Regions from separate parts of the Paenibacillus sp. MMS20-IR301 genome, predicted to be linked through region 2. Evidence: riboswitches for the same ligand, from Rfam matches in the RefSeq annotation. Region 2 holds a riboswitch; the other holds the start of a gene.

Region 1 (7,894 bases), 3.0 Mb from region 2:
TTCCGGGTGAATATCCTTCCATAAAGGCTATGCCTCTTTACGCGGCTTCCAGCGCACCAGCCACTTCTCCAGCAGCGCAATCAGTGCGAACAGCACGAGGCTCAGCAGCACAATAACGGCAATGGCGACGAACATCCGGTCTGCGCGGTAAGAAGCTTTCTGGAGCAGCAGATAATAGCCTATCCCTTTGTCTGCGCCAATCCACTCGGCAACGACGGCGCCCATGACGGCGTAGGTTGCGGAGATTTTGAGTCCGGAGAAGAGCGCGGGCAGGGAGCCGGGCAGCTCCAGCTTGGTGAAGATTTGCCATTTGCTTGCCCCGGCCATCTTCATATAATTCATCATTACCCCGTCACTTTGCGCCAGCCCGCCCATAGCGGCAACGGCGACCGGAAAAAAGCAGACGAGAGTGATTAGAACAATCTTAGGCAGCAGCCCGAAGCCGAACCAGACAATCAGCAGCGGTGCAAGAGCGATGGAAGGCACATTCTGGCTGAGAATCAGCAGCGGATAGATGGCCCGCTTAAGCCAGGGCAGCAGATGCAGCAGCAGGGCTACAATGAGGCCGATACCTGTGCCGACCGGGAAGCCGACCAGGGTCAGCCGGAGGGTAGCCGCCGTATGGGCCCAGATGCCGGAAGCATTACCCTTCGTTTCACGCGCAATATCCGCCGGACTCGGGAGCTGATAGGCCGGGATATGGAACAGGGAGACCGCTAACTGCCAGACGCCCAGAAAAAAGATGACCGCCACAAGGGGCGGCCAGATCAGTCTCCAGGTGCTTCTCACGGCCGGTATTTCTCCGTCAGCTTGTCCATGCTGATGCCGCCCGGGTTATGGGCGATTTTGATCTGCGAGATCACGCTTGGGCTGCCCTTGGCAATCAATGCCTCATGCATTTGCCGCACAACCTCAAGCAGCTCGGTAAGCTCGCCCTCCATCGTCGTTTCAAGCGGATTCACCTGATGCTTAACCCCCGACTGCTGAATTACCTCAATTGCCGTGTCCACGTAAGGGATGGAGTCCTCATTATTAGGAGTCTTGGGAATTACCTGAATGCTGAGCAGTGTATTAGCCATTATTAATCAATCCTCTCGGGTAGGTTATCGTTCCTGTAAGATATGGTTCCTGTAAATTACTGTTCCGGCAAAAATTCATTTGTAAACGTACCTGCTGCATCCAGCGGCTTGTCGAGCAGCTTCAGACCGTACATCCAGTCGGCATAATTCTGCCATACTTCCAGCTTCTGCTCACCCCAGCGGGCGGCATCGTCTTTATATTTCGGGCTTAGCCATTTCTGGCTGGCCAGAACCAGCTCAGGATCAAGATCAGGCACGGCATCGGACAGCACTACAGCCGCTTCTTCCGGATGATCGATTGCATACTGATACCCTTTCGACGTAGCCTTGAGGAAGGCCTTCACCACTTCAGGATGCTCGGCGATTTCCTTCTCGCTGGTCGTCAGCACCGGCGTGTAATAATCCAGCTGCGGCGCGTAATCCTTCAGGTACAGCATGTCCAGCGGCTCCCCGCGCAGTTCGGCCTCGATACCGGTCCAGGCGTAGAAAATCCAGGCGAAGTCAATATCGCGCTTCACGGCGGTGAAGAAATCGGCTTCGCCGATGTTCACCAGCTTCACTTTGGAGACATCTCCGCCTTCAGGGTCCATGATCGCTTTCATGGCTGCTTCCTCTGCCGGAGAACCCCAGCCGCCGTAAGTTTTACCTTCAAAATCCTTCGGCGTCTTAATATTCCGGTCCTTCGGAGCGGCGAAGCCTGAAGTATTATGCTGAATGATGGCAGCGACGGATACGAGCGGCACATCCTGCAGGCGGGCCAGTGTCAGTGCCTCCTGCGCGCTGATGCCGAACTGGGCTTCGCCGGAGGTGACCATCGTATCGGAGCCGGCAGCGCCAGGCTGCACGATCTCAACGTCGAGGCCTTCCTCGGCGTAATATCCCAGCTCTTTAGCGGCGTACAGGCCGGTGTGATTCGTGTTTGGTGTCCAGTCCAGGGCGATCTTGACCGGGATTAACGCCGCCGGTGCCTCAGTAGCCGTGCCGGCGGTTGCCTCAGGAGCAGCCGTGCTGTTCCCGGCGGCAGGCTCGCCGCCTCCGCCGTTGCCCGCTGCGTTCCCGCTGTTGTTCCCGCCTCCGCAGCCGGCTATCATGATTACAAGCAGGCAGCTGAGCACGAGCAGCAATGTTTTTTTGACTCCCATTCCTTATCTCTCTCCTTCCAGCAATCCCTAGTCTTCCAAAATTCAGAATAACGCATACCAAAAAAGCGCCCCGGAGATCCGGGACGCCAGTTACTTGCGCAAGGGGGTTCAATGCAGGACCCGTAAAGGGGCTGTAATTGAATGAAAATTCCTACGCTGGCATTATCCAGATCAGGTATAAGGGTCAGTATCTTTCCGCAGATATGGATACCCTCCTGTTACGGACGTTCTGCCATTTCTGCTTGCGGGATACAATCTCAGCCGGCCAATTCCAGCACCCCTGGTTCTATGAAGTTCACGGGTATTGCTATGTTCTTACGGTGTATTATAGACGGCACTTTGCCGGTTGTCCAGTCTATGACCCTTAATCTTTATCATAGAACCGTTTTCTGCGGCGGCTGCGTACTGCGTTCCAGGCCTCTCTGAACGTCAGCCCGAGGCTGACTGCAATCCCTGAAAAGGTGAGGAACAGGGCGAAATATTCAAACGGGGAGTATCCCAGCATTTTGCCCCAGTCGATCTTTCCCTTCAAGTCCTCGATGACCTGATTCATGCCGTAAATCCCGCTGACCACCGTAAACACAGTGAGTACCATGAGCAGCGTGTCCCGCCGCTTGGCCTGGAATTTATCCTGATACTGAAACAGGTCATTCAGCGTCATTTTCACCTCATCAAAGAGGGCATCATTGCCGTACACCTTCCGCAGCTGGAAAAAAATCTCCCGGCCCTGCGACTGCGAAATCAGCTCCAGAAAATAGAACTTGGCCGAAAATTTGTTGATCAGGAAAATCAGATTCTCGATTTCATCGGAATCGTGGTTGATGCGCAGCCGGGAGTGCAGGTTGGCGAGCTTCAGGAGCACGATTTTATGAAAAATACTCAACAGGAAGCCGTAATAATACTCGCCGTACATCTGATTGATCAACTGGGTGGCGACGTCCGGCTTAGCCCGGCTCAGACAGCAGAAGGTCTGCTCATTGGTCATGTAATAGGTGTCCGGTCCCCAGCGGCTGTAGCAATGCTCACGGGTATACTGCTCAATATATTCGGGATCGCTGGCACTCATATAGGGCCTGTTCTCCACATTCAGCCCATCCAGCTGGGAGGCCCGGTAACGCAGCTCCACACTGATCTCATCGTCATCCTCCCGGCGGTCAAAGCCGTAAAAAGCCTGTACCAGCATCCGCTCATCGACGAAGAAAGGCAAGGTTTCAAAATATGCGCCATTGATTTCCGCAGGGTCCAGAAACGGCTCCAGGCCGGACACCAGATCCTTGAATACGAAATCCTCTACCTGATCGAATGATTTATCCTCGCAGTGGATACGGGTCTGTTTATCCTGATAAGAAACATCCTCCAGCATACGGAAGCGGTCGGCGAATTCCACCGCTATGCTGAAGGGGAGATGCTCCTCCCGGATTTCGACCCTGACATTAAGGAAGCCGAGCTGAAACGGGCAGATGAACACATCGGTGGAGAGCACGCGGAAATTCACAGGCTGAAGCGGCATGTCGAGCCGGCAGTCCAGATTGTTCGCACGGGAGAAGCGCCGGAAGGAGTCGGTATCCTTCTCACGCGGAAACAGTACATGGGCGGCAAACGGCAGGTAGCTGCGCTCCATTTTCTCATGAGAGACACAGTGCTTTTCCCCGTAATAAGCATGCTCCAAACCTTTATTGTCCAGAAAAAAAGGCATAAACCCGTCCTCGCGCAGGCGTCCAATCAGCTCCTTGTCCTCTCCCGTCTTAATGGAGAACGGGAAAATGAATTGCAAGAGTGCTGTATGAAGCGTGGGTTCGTTCGCAAATTCAGTTTGTCCGGATTGCTGCTCAGCCATATTGGACTCCGTCCTTATAATCAGAATAATGATCCTGCCTGCTATATTACCCGATTTTCCATGCGGCCACGCTAAGCAGGAATAATGCGCCGGCGAGCGCGGCCAGGAGCGCCGATGTCTGTGCAAGCTGCAGATGATCCATGGACCAGCCGGTGAGGAGCGGTAATACCGCCCCGCCGATTCCGCCGGAGGCGATCATGATGCTCGGTGTGGATTCCTCGGCTCCGGGCAGCAGCTTGCTGGAGAAGACGAGGGCGATGGAGAAGAGGCCGGACATGAACAGCCCAAGCAGCAGAATGACGGCAAATGCGGCAATCCGGTGCTCGGTAAACGGGAAAATAATCAGTAAAAGCAGTGCGGCAAAGCAGCTGACCAGCACATAAAGGCGGTAAGAGAACCGCTCGGCAATACTGCCTGCGAACAGCCTGCCGGCCGACATGGCCAGCCAGAAGAAGGTGACGGTCAGTGCCGCCGAAGCCTCGCTCATGCCCAGCTTGGCGATAAAGATCGCCGGCATGAAATTAACCAGACTCATCTCCGTGCCTACATAGAGGAAGAAGAAAACAATGAACAGGCCAAGCAGGACCCATTGTTTGCCTTTGTACGGCAGCTGGCTGAACCGGGTTCGGATGCTGCCTGCTGCCTGGCGCGGCGGGCGCTCATCCAGCACCGCCTGCAGCTTCCCGAAGCCGCCTTTAGCCCAGAAGAGCAGGGAGATGAGGGAGAAGGCGGCAACAATCAGAAAAGCCAGCCTCCAGTAGCCGGCGGCGATAAGCGGGCTGGCAATCAGCGGCATAAGCAGTGCGCCTACGCCGAACAGCACCTCCAGCCGGCTCATGGCGATGGCCGTGCCCTCTGTGACGGCTGCAATAATGATCGTGCCGATGACGGCCTCGATCATCCCGAAGCCGAAGCCTGCGGCTACAGCGATAACGTACATCCAGCCCCAGGGCGGGAGGAACGCATAGGCGGTTTCCGCAACGAGCAGCAGGCCGGTGGCGATTAGTATGCCGCCGCGTTTGCCGAAGCGGCGGTTCAAGAGCGGTGAGACCAGCACACCGGCGAGGAAACCGGCAAACTGGCTGAAGATCAGCTCGCCTCCGGCACTGTAGCTGCGGTCATAATGCTGGAGCAGCACCGGCAGAATAGAGCCCAGCACGACATGTGCAAGACCGATGACGAAATAGGAGAGACAGCCGATCCAGATTAATTTTTTCAAGGGGAGAAGCTCCTTCTGGTTGAATTTATGAGTCGGCTCCGGGATTCAATATGAACCGGGCGGGTACACTACACAAGGCACAGTTTTTATAATAAATCCAAATTGCGGAAGTGAATATACAAACTTATATTCACCTGATCAGGAAGGGGTTTTATGACAATGGAGCAACAAGAGCTGGAGAAGAAAATCGTGCAGGCGCTGGATGACAACAAGTTCGGATCCTTCGGCACCATCGAAGCCGGCAACAAACCGAAGGTGCGTTATATGGCTGTTTTTCATGACGGGCTGGATATTTACCTGGCTACGGACCGCCGCACCCATAAAGTCGAGGAGCTGCAGACTAATCCGCATGCCTGTCTGCTGCTCGGCTATGAACAGGGCGGAGGCAAGGATGTAGTGGAGATTGAAGCTACAGTGACTGTGAGCAAGAACGAAGGCCTCCGGGCCAAGGTTTGGAACAAGGCACTGGAACAGTGGTTCAAAGGCCCGGATGATCCGGACTATGTCATTCTTGAGCTTGCCCCGGCACGAATTGAATATACGGGCAGCAACAAGGAGAATGGCGTATGGCAGCGGACTGCGGCCGGATCAGTAAAATAATTATTGCGCCGCCTATCTCCCCCGAATCATAGATGGCATATGGGAAATCATGCTATAATTGCGTGAGTATTTCGACATCCTGAGGCGGAGGGGATTGCCATGAATTGTGTTGACTGCGCTGACATTGACCCGATAGAAGACGAAGGGGAGCTGAAGCTGCGCCCCTATTCTGTTCCGCTTGCCGCTGCGGTCAGGGCTGCAGGATATGATGTGTATGGAACCGGAAGGACCTGCATCATTCCCTATGCCTGCAAGGAGGATCTGCTCGGGCTGATTGAGCTGCTGGATTTGTATCAGCGGCAGCATGAGCCAGCCTTATCCTTATGCATCAAGGGCAGTGGTGCCGCCGGCTCCAGGGACCGCTGGCTTACACTGGACCAGCTGAAGGTCCGCTTTTCCAGTGAGAATCTGGTATCCATTATAATGAGCCATGATTTCTGCAGCTTTATGCAGCCGATTGTGGACTTCAGGGAAGAGATTGTAGGCTTCGAACTGCTGCTGCGGCCGCTGCCGCATGGCAGCTACTTTCAGCCCTATGAGCTGTTTGAGATTGCCCGGCGCACAGGTTTTCACTCCTTTCTGGACCGGGCAGCCCGGATCTCGGCTATTGAGACCAGTACCCGATTACTGCCCAAGGGCATCAAACGGTTCATTAACTTTCTGCCATCCTCCATCTATAATCCGAAGTATTGTCTAACCCATACGTTTGAGACGATTCAGCGGCTGGATCAGAACCCTGAGGATTATGTGTTTGAGGTCGTAGAAACGGAGAAAATCAGCGATATTTCACATCTTCGCGCGATTTTTGCCGAATACCGCCAGCAGGGGATGCTGGTGGCGCTGGATGATGTCGGTGCCGGGTATTCAACGGTCGAGGTGATGTCCAGCCTGCAGCCGGATTATGTTAAGATTGACCGCGAGCTGATCAGCTTCTGCGATCAGAATACGGACAAGCAAATCATCCTTAAGGAGATTGTCTCCCGGGCTGGGGATTTCGGCGCAAGTGTGCTTGCGGAAGGAATCGAACGCCGTGAGGAGTTTCTGTTCTGCCGGGATATCGGCATGGATTTGGGTCAGGGTTATCTTTTCGGGAAACCGGAGGACAAGCCGCCGGCTCATTTCGGTTTCAGTGCTTGAATGATGCAGGATTATTCTCCCCGGAGTGCAGTATGCTTGCTGCCTGCTTCCGGGGATTTGTTATGTAATATGAGGAGTGCGGCTATGGGCAGCCAAGCCTTGGGAGAGAAGGGAGCGGAAAGAATAGTGGGTGTTACATTGCTGTACGTAGAGGATGAGCGTGAAATCGGAACTGCCGTTTCGGCCGATTTACGGGAAAGGGAATATGCTGTCCGCTGGCTGGAGAGCGGGGAAGGTGTGCTGGAAGCAGCGGAGGGCTGTCAGCTGGCTATTCTGGATGTCATGCTGCCCGGTCTCGACGGGTTCACTGTCGGCCAGCGCCTGAAGCGGGCGTATCCGGGTCTGCCGATCCTGATGCTCTCAGCACGGACCTCAATAGATGACAAGCTGCAGGGGCTGGAGTTCGCTGATGATTATCTTACCAAGCCGTTTCATCCTGATGAGCTGGCTGCACGGATTGAAGTCCTCTTAAGACGCAGCGGTACAGCAGCATCTGCTCCGCTCGCGCTGCGGCATCTGATAGTTGAACCGGGCAGCAGTGTGATCAGGGAGGCAGCCAGCGGCCGGGAAATTATGCTTACAGGTAAGCAGTTTCAGATTTTCTCCTATTTGCTGCGCCATCTCGGCCAGATTCTCACCAAGGAGCAGATCTATGAAGCGGTCTGGGGCGAGAGCTATATCGAAGGCGACAAGACACTTATGGTACATATCCGTTATCTGCGTGAAAAGCTGGAGCTGGACCCGGCGGCACCGGAGATTATCGAAACGGTGCGGGGCATCGGCTACCGGGTGCGGCCGTGAAGCGGACGGGGCAATACCGCATCTTTCCGCGCCGCTCACTGCTCTCCCGCTACTTGCTGATTATTATCGTCGCGCTTCT
Region 2 (7,894 bases):
CGGCACGATGAAGAGGGGAATCACAAGCACACCCAGCAGGGCGAGCTTCCAGTTCATGAAGAATAAGGTTGCTGCCGTAGAGACGAGAATGAACAGATTGCTGGCAAAATTAACAATCGTGCTGTTAAATACTCCTTGAATACCGGAGATATCACTGGTCATACGGGTGATGACCTCGCCTTGTCTGACACCCGAGAAGAAGGACAGCGGCATGCTCTGCAGATGGCGGTACATCTGGTTTTTCATATCATGGACAATATTTTGCGAGATAAAAGAGTTCAAATAATTCTGCAGTACACCCAGCAGGCCTGACACTACGGTGGTAGCAAGCGAGGCAAGTACAAGCAGGACCAGCAGCTGCAGATTCTTGTCAGGGAGCGCACGGTCAATAATCTGCTGGATCAGAATCGGCGGAAGCAGCCCGAGCACAGCCGAAATGCCCAGCACGAGCATCACGAGCAGGGTCATCTTCCAGTAAGGCAGGAAGTACCGGATGATCCGCAGCAGCAGTGCCTTGGAGATTTCCGGCTGTGCTTCATCATCATCGAATTTTAATTTGCCGTGCCCGGGCCCGCCGAACCCCATAGGACCGAAACCTCTGGACATTATACATCACCAGCTTTATCTGAAGTGGGTATTCATAATGGCTCTCCGGCCGCTCAGGCGCGGATTAAAGCCCTGACGATTATACGCCTGAATCTTCCGGAAGTAAATGTTAAGACCGGGAGATTCTTCTGGATTCACAAAAAGCACCCGCAGTAACGGCGCTTCACGCCTGCTGCGGGTGCTTGTAGAAACGGGCAAAGCTTGATCAGGTTACTCTGCGGCGCTGCCGGTAACTTAAGTCATAAGACGCCTGAAGTTACCGGCAGCGGCAGCGATATCTGCTGCCCCGGCAATAGCGGAGATGACGGAAATTCCGTCCGCTCCAGCCTTGAGCACCGGCAAAGCATTGTCCAGGGTGATACCGCCGATGCCGACAAGCGGAATCTGAAGGCCGCTGCTGCGGAGCTGTTCAATGACAGCGGTCCCTTGAACGGCTTCCGCATCTTCCTTGGAGGAAGTGGGATACACCGGACCGATTCCGAGATAATCAGCTCCGTCAGCAATAGCCTGCTGCGCTTCCGCAAGATTATGGGCGGATACGCCGATGATCTTCTGCCCGCCAAGCCGCTGGCGGATCTCGGCAGCGGGCAGATCATCCTGGCCGGCATGGACGCCGTCCGCATCCAGGGCCAACGCCAGCTCCAGATCATCGTTCACGATGAACGGGATGGAGTGCCCGCGGCAGATGTGCCGGAGCTGCGCACCCAGCTCGAGCCGTGCAGAGCCGGTAAGTGCTCCTGCACCTTTCTCGCGGAACTGGAACAGGGTAATGCCTCCGGCTGCCGCTGCTGACAGGGTATCGGCCGGAGACCGGCGGCAGTTCACGCTGCCGGCAATGAAATAGACCTGCAGGAGGCTGCGCATGTCCTCCCGGCTAATCCGGCTCATGGCTGGTCCCCCCTTAAGCTGCGGCGCTTGCCGTAAGCAAAATGATTGGTCGGGCCGTGGCCGGCCCCGAGATTCAGGCTGTCTTCGATAGCCGCCTGGATAAAGGCCTTGGCAGTATGAACAGCCTGCTGCATATTATAGCCCAGCGCCAGCCCGGCCGTCAGTGCAGCCGAATAAGTACAGCCGGTTCCATGCGTATGCCGGGTCTCGATCCGCGGGCTGGTCATATACTGGAATTCCCGGCCGTCATAGAGCAGATCGACCACCTCACTGCCTTCCGGAGCATGTCCGCCCTTCAGAACGATATATTGCGGTCCCATCTGATACAGCAGCCGTGCTGCCTGTTCCCTGTCATTCATCTTGCCGATCTTCATCCCGGTCAGAATCTCAGCTTCAGGAAGGTTAGGGGTCAGCACCTGTGCCAGAGGAAGCAGGGAAGCGATCAGGGCCTGCACAGCTTCCTGCAGCAGCAGCGGAGACCCGCCCTTGGCGACCATTACCGGATCAATGACCAGCCGGTCCTGCCAGCCGTATTCTTGTACCTTCCGGGCTGCTGTAATGATGATCTCACTGCTGAACAGCATGCCGGTCTTCACGGCATCCGGCGGCAGATCACTGCCGACTGAGTCCAACTGCGTCCCGACGGCTTCAGGGCTGAGCGGGTATACCGCTTGAACTCCGAGGGTGTTCTGGGCGGTGACTGCAGTAAGCGCGGACATTCCGTATACGCCGAGCTCCTGAAAGGTCTTCAGATCGGCCTGAATGCCTGCGCCGCCGCCGCTGTCGGAGCCGGCAATCGTCAATGCTGTGCGGGTATTTGTCATCGGGTAAGCTCCTTTGTAGTTACAAGGTTCATTGTACGAGCAGCTGCAGGCGTGACCGGCTGCTGTAGATCTCCGGTGTCACCAGGGCCAGCTGATTAAGGAAGCCGGTCTGGAAGCTGCCGGGACCCTGGCCTTCTGCCGCTTCAGCAGCAAGTTCGGCAGCAACCCCGTAGAAGGAGAGGGCTTCGGCAGCAGCCTCAAGGGCATCCCCGCCGCTTACGGCCAGAAAAGCCCCGACCACAGCACTGAGCAGACAGCCGGTTCCTGTAACCTTGGTCAGGATGGAATGTCCGTTACTGGCGATATAGGTACGGGTACCGTCCGAGATGATATCTTCTTTGCCGGTAATAATGACTACGCAGTTCAGCTTCCGCGCAGCCTTGACCGCCAAAGCGATTACGTCGCCTTCGCCTTCCCCGGCATCCACACCTTTGCTGCTCCACTGCTCTCCGGCCACATTGGCTACTTCAGCCACATTGCCGCGCAGAGCGGTAAGCTGCAGCACCTCCAGCAGTTTTGCAGTCACTTCCGTACGGTATGGCGTAGCTCCGGCACCGACCGGATCGAGGACAAGCGGCACCTTGTGCCGGTTCGCAGCCTGCCCGGCAGTGATCATCGCTGCGATGGCAGCTTCATTCAGCGTGCCGATATTCAGCACGACGGCGCCGGACATTGCAGCTACATCTGCTACCTCTTCCGGTGCATCCGCCATGAAGGGGGAAGCCCCCAGCGCCAGCAGCCCGTTCGCGGTGAAGTTGGCCACCACGATATTCGTAATATTATGTACAAGCGGATTCGCCTGCCGTACCTTCGTTATAAATGACATGATTATTCCTCCTATAAGTTTGATAGCATAAGCTTCCTTGAATGACTCCGCAAACTGGCTTCGTAAGCATTGGCTTTGAGTTTGATAGCATAAGCTTCCTTGAATGACTCCGCAAACTGGCTTCGTAAGCATGTGCTTTGAGTTTGATAGCATAAGCTTCCTTGAATGACTCCGCAAAACCACCACTAGAAATTAATAAATGCATCTGCGCTGTCCACATCCGCCGCCAGCAGACCGTTATCGCTCAGCCACTTGCGGACATTCTCCCACGAAGATGTATCCTGATGGCCGAAAGGCAGGCTTCCGGAGTCCATCAGCGGCAGCAGAATCTCCAGGCTGCGCTGCTCTATTGCCGGATCAAGCGGTGCGGTGTCATCCTGATGCGCCAGCAGCAGCTTCAGCGCCTGCTCCGGCTGGGCCTGAACGAATTGCTGGCCTTTGCGCATGGCATTTACGAAGCTTTGGAAATAGCCCTGCGAGTCCTGCAGCCCTTGTTCACTGGCAACCAGCACCAGCTCATAATAATCCGGAACCCCGTAATCTACGGGATTGAAGGAGCGGACAGGATCCCCCTCCTGCTCCAGAATCAGCTGCTCATGATTTATGAAGCCGCCCATGATTCCGTCAACACGGCCTGTAGACAGGGCCGGAACCAGCTCGAATCCGACATCAACCAGCTTCAGGGATGACGGATCGCCGCCGTCGTGCTTGACCATTGTGTTCAGCATGGCCTCATAGAGCGGAATGGAAGAATAGCCGGCTTGTCTGCCGGCTAGCTCCTTAGGCCGGGTAATCCCGCTGCCTGTGGCAACCATGAGATGATTCAGCGGGTGTCTTACCAGAGCGGCGACAGATTTCACGGGAATCTGCTCCCCTCTGGCCATCAGGACCTGCGGCTGATAGCTGAGAGCAAGGTCGACTTGTCCGGCTGCCACCAGCTTCAAGGCGTCATTGCTGTCTGCAGGCATCCGGATCTCGACCTCAAGCCCTTCTTCCGCGAAATAGCCCTGACTCTGTGCCGCATACAAAAAACTGTGGACGGCGTTCGGATACCAGTCGAGCATCAGGGTCAATTTGCGTGGGGGTCCGGCTTCGGGAGCAGTGGAGCCGGAAGCCGCCGGAGGGGTATTGCCGGAACAGCCCGGCAGAACCAGCAGAACAGAGAGTAGCAGGATATAGGGCAGCCAGGCTTTCTTTCCGGAAATGACAGGGGAATTCATGAATAACGGCCTCTTTTCTTCAGTAATATCGTTTCCAGACCGGCAATGCAGAGAAACATTGCAATACCAAGTGCGGACAGTATAACAATAGCAGCGAACATCTCGGCACTCTGCAGATTGCCGGCCATTCTCCGGCTGAAGTAACCCAGACCCCGGCTGCCTCCGAGCCATTCCCCGAGTGTAGCGCCGATGACCGAGTACACAACGGACAGCTTCAGCCCGGAGAAGAAAGAGGGCAGTGCCAGCGGAACGGATACTTTGCAAAGAATCTGCCGGCGGTTCGCGCCTAGCGTCAGCATCAGCTCCCTGTAGCTCTGCGTATTCTTGCCCAGCCCGTCATAGGTACCGACGACTACCGGGAAGAATGCCGTAAGGAAGACTATAGCTACTTTACTCCACAAGGTGTACCCGAACCACATAATGAACAATGGAGAAAGGGCAATCAGCGGGAGCGTCTGGCTGATGACGAGCAGCGGATACAGCGCTTTGGCCAGCGGTCTGAACAGATGCATGCCTGTACCCAGCAGGCTGCCGCAGACTACTGACAGGCTGAAGCCGGCCAGAACCTCAAGCAGTGTGGCGGGCAGATGAACCGTCAGCAGCAGTCTGCGGTCTGTAGCCAGTGCCGTCCAGATTGCAGACGGGGACGGGAGGATGAAGGAGGGGGTTAGCCCCAGGCGGGCTATAATCTCCCAGGCTGTGAGAATCAGCAGCGAGAGCAGGAGCGCCGGGGCGTAATTCCTTATCAGTCTCTTAAGCAAGCTGGCTGTCATTCAGCTTCAGCTCCAGTTCCTGCCGCATTGCTGTAAACTGCGGTTCATAATTCAGGCTATGCGGCCTGGGGCGGGGAAGATTGGTGATGAATTCTTCTACCCCGCCGCCTGCGTTCATCAGATAGATCCGGTCGCTGAGCAGCAGCGCTTCCTCCAGATCATGGGTGATGAACAGCACGGTCCTGTTAAGCTCCGACCATAACTCCAGCAGCCAGCGCTGAAGTCCGCGTTTGGTTATGGCATCCAGCGCGCCGAATGGCTCATCCAGCAGCAGCAGTTCATTGCCGGCTGCGAGGGTGCGCAGCATAGCGGCCCGCTGGCGCATTCCGCCTGACAGCTCATGCGGATAACAATTCCCGGCCTCTGCCAGGCCGAAGCGGTGCAGCATGTCCCGGATCCTGCCGGCAGCTTCTTCCCTGGAACAGCTGCGGTTCAGCTCCCAGGGCAGCAGGCAGTTGCCCAGCACCGTCCGCCAGGGCAGCAGGAGATCCTGCTGCGGCATGTAGCCTACCTCACCAAGCCGCTGCCGGGCAGAAGAAGGTATGCCGCGCAGCGACAGCACACCGCCGCCGGGCTCAAGAAGACCGGCGATAATTTTGAACAATGTGCTTTTGCCGCAGCCGCTGGCGCCGACGACAGAGATGAATTCACCGCGTCGGATATTCATTGAGAGGCCGGCGAATACCGGATTCCCCGGTGCAGAATCAAAGGAATAAGACAAGTTATGAATGTTAATCATAGTCTGTTGAAGCTGGCCTCCCGGTTAAGTGAAATAGCGTTACGAATACAAGAAAGACCCATCCATTTCCGGAGGAAATGAATGGGCCTTGAAGGTACAGTAAGCTGCGCACGGATGCGGAACTGCATATACATTCTGCTCCACTTCCCTCCGCTGGTATGATCCAGATCAGGTTCCAAGGGTCCGGAGCTTAAGCTCCGTCTCAGTCGGCCGACTCCCCTAGTGAAATAACAGGTGCTATTGAATTCGTAATTGCTACTTAATATACCATAATTTCCCCGCTTGTAAAGACCTTGCTGTTCAGCGCCCGGCCAAGCCTGTTACGAACAGGGTGACAATTCCGCGGGAAATATCCTGCTTGGAAGAGCCGTGGCGCTTCTGTTCATAGAGATACAGATCGGGGCTGAGGACCGAGATGAGGGCGGTGGCAGCGAAGCGGGGATCGATCCCGATAATCTCGCCGCCTGCAGATGCACGCTGCAGCAGCTCAGCCATAATCAGCCCAAGCCGCTGGAAAAAAGGATGCTCAAACTGGGTAAGCTGCTTCTTGCCGGTGAACTCGGATTTGATCATGTTCAGCAGCTCAGCATACTGCTCAATGAAATCTACTACCTGCTCAATGCTGCTCTGCAGACGGGCCAGTGAAGATGACCCGCCTGTGCCGGCTGCAAGCTGCTGCTCCATCCCGGAGAGAAACCGCTCCGTGCTGTCGAGCAGCAGGGCTGAACAGATTTCCCCCTTATCCGTGTAACGCCGGTAGAGGGAGCCTTGGCCGATCCCGGCCCGCTTGGCGATACGGTGCATACTGACGGCCTCAAGTCCGCTTTCGGTGAACAGCTGGCGGGCAGCTTCCAGAATCCGCTGCACGTAGGGATCAGCGGATTCTTTTACAGAAGGCGTAATAGTTTCTGTATTTGCTTTTGACATAAGCCCGGTTTCAGGTTTGTTTATTTTCATGAAATCACCTTTCAGTAACAGATATTCTATTTGCACTATTTTGCACTATTTGCAGAAACGAAAGAAAATGAATTGACATAGCGGACAATTGTCCGTAGACTATGAAATGCAAGTGCGGACAGTTGTCCGATGGCTCGATTATCTCAATTATATAGACAAACCTGTCCGCCGGTCAACGCAGCCTGCGGACAGACCAGGAGGAGCAGAAATATGGATCAGACCTTAAGGGAGAATGAGGAATTCCGGCTGTCCGGCATTCTAGTTCCGCTGTTGGCGATTATCTTCGGTGTATTTATGGTTGTGCTGGACAGTACTGCAATGAATGTGGCATTGTCCAGACTGGTAGTGGATTTCAACACCGATCTGCATACCCTGCAGTGGATTGTTACGGGATATATGCTTGCACAGGCCTCAGTGATTCCCTTGTCGGGCTGGCTGTCTGACCGGTTCGGGGCGAAGACGGTTTTCCTGACTGCAGTCATTGTATTTACAGCCGGCTCGATTCTGTGTGCAACCCCCGGCAGTGCAGAATGGCTGATTGCTTTCCGTGTTCTGCAAGGGCTGGGCGGGGGCTGTGTGCTCCCGGTAGGCATGGCCTATGTGTACAGGCTGGCACCAAAGAGCAAGGTCGGTGTTGTGATGGGCATTATGGGAATTCCGGTATTGTTCGCTCCGGCCATCGGGCCGGTGTTGTCCGGCTGGCTGGTGGAGTACCATTCCTGGCGCTGGATCTTCCTGATCAACATCCCGATTGGCATTATATGTGTGCTGATCGGATTGCGCAAGCTGCCGGGTACCAAACGGACAAGCGTCCCCGGAATGGATAAGCTCGGGATGATTCTTGGGCCTCTGGCCTTTGCCTCACTTACTTACGGGGTCAGTCAAGGCGCTGCCAGCTGGACTTCAGACAAGACACTGGCCGGTTTGGCGCTTGGAGCAGCTGCATTAATTGCCTTTGTGATTGCCGAGCTGCGTTCCCGGACCCCGCTCCTGGAGCTGCGGATTCTGCGGTCGGTTGATTTCACCACCGGCATTATCGTCCAGTGGATTGCCCAGTTTGG

What was found. Region 2 has a riboswitch for thiamine pyrophosphate ahead of LOS79_RS10405 (ABC transporter ATP-binding protein). Riboswitches for the same ligand answer to the same signal wherever they lie in the genome.
Region 1: it holds a riboswitch for thiamine pyrophosphate, as region 2 does, so the genes downstream of both, LOS79_RS22915 (ABC transporter substrate-binding protein) here and LOS79_RS10405 (ABC transporter ATP-binding protein) in region 2, are expected to answer to the same signal.

Annotation. Positions count from the first base shown of each region.
Region 1 is NZ_CP135275.1:5,367,607-5,375,500, reverse strand. Features, by position in the region: gene LOS79_RS22925 (ABC transporter permease) at 28-789, opposite strand; gene LOS79_RS22920 (thiamine-binding protein) at 786-1,079, opposite strand; gene LOS79_RS22915 (ABC transporter substrate-binding protein) at 1,136-2,221, opposite strand; TPP riboswitch at 2,353-2,513, opposite strand; gene LOS79_RS22910 (hypothetical protein) at 2,586-4,058, opposite strand; gene LOS79_RS22905 (MFS transporter) at 4,105-5,277, opposite strand; gene LOS79_RS22900 (pyridoxamine 5'-phosphate oxidase family protein) at 5,437-5,877, shown strand; gene LOS79_RS22895 (EAL domain-containing protein) at 5,977-7,014, shown strand; gene LOS79_RS22890 (response regulator transcription factor) at 7,099-7,815, shown strand; gene LOS79_RS22885 (sensor histidine kinase) at 7,812-7,894, shown strand, end outside.
Region 2 is NZ_CP135275.1:2,344,722-2,352,615, reverse strand. Features, by position in the region: gene LOS79_RS10435 (ABC transporter ATP-binding protein) at 1-606, opposite strand, end outside; gene thiE (thiamine phosphate synthase) at 841-1,494, opposite strand; gene thiD (bifunctional hydroxymethylpyrimidine kinase/phosphomethylpyrimidine kinase) at 1,491-2,318, opposite strand; gene thiM (hydroxyethylthiazole kinase) at 2,347-3,144, opposite strand; gene LOS79_RS10415 (ABC transporter substrate-binding protein) at 3,330-4,364, opposite strand; gene LOS79_RS10410 (ABC transporter permease) at 4,361-5,137, opposite strand; gene LOS79_RS10405 (ABC transporter ATP-binding protein) at 5,118-5,804, opposite strand; TPP riboswitch at 6,005-6,107, opposite strand; gene LOS79_RS10400 (TetR/AcrR family transcriptional regulator) at 6,177-6,803, opposite strand; gene LOS79_RS10395 (DHA2 family efflux MFS transporter permease subunit) at 7,044-7,894, shown strand, end outside.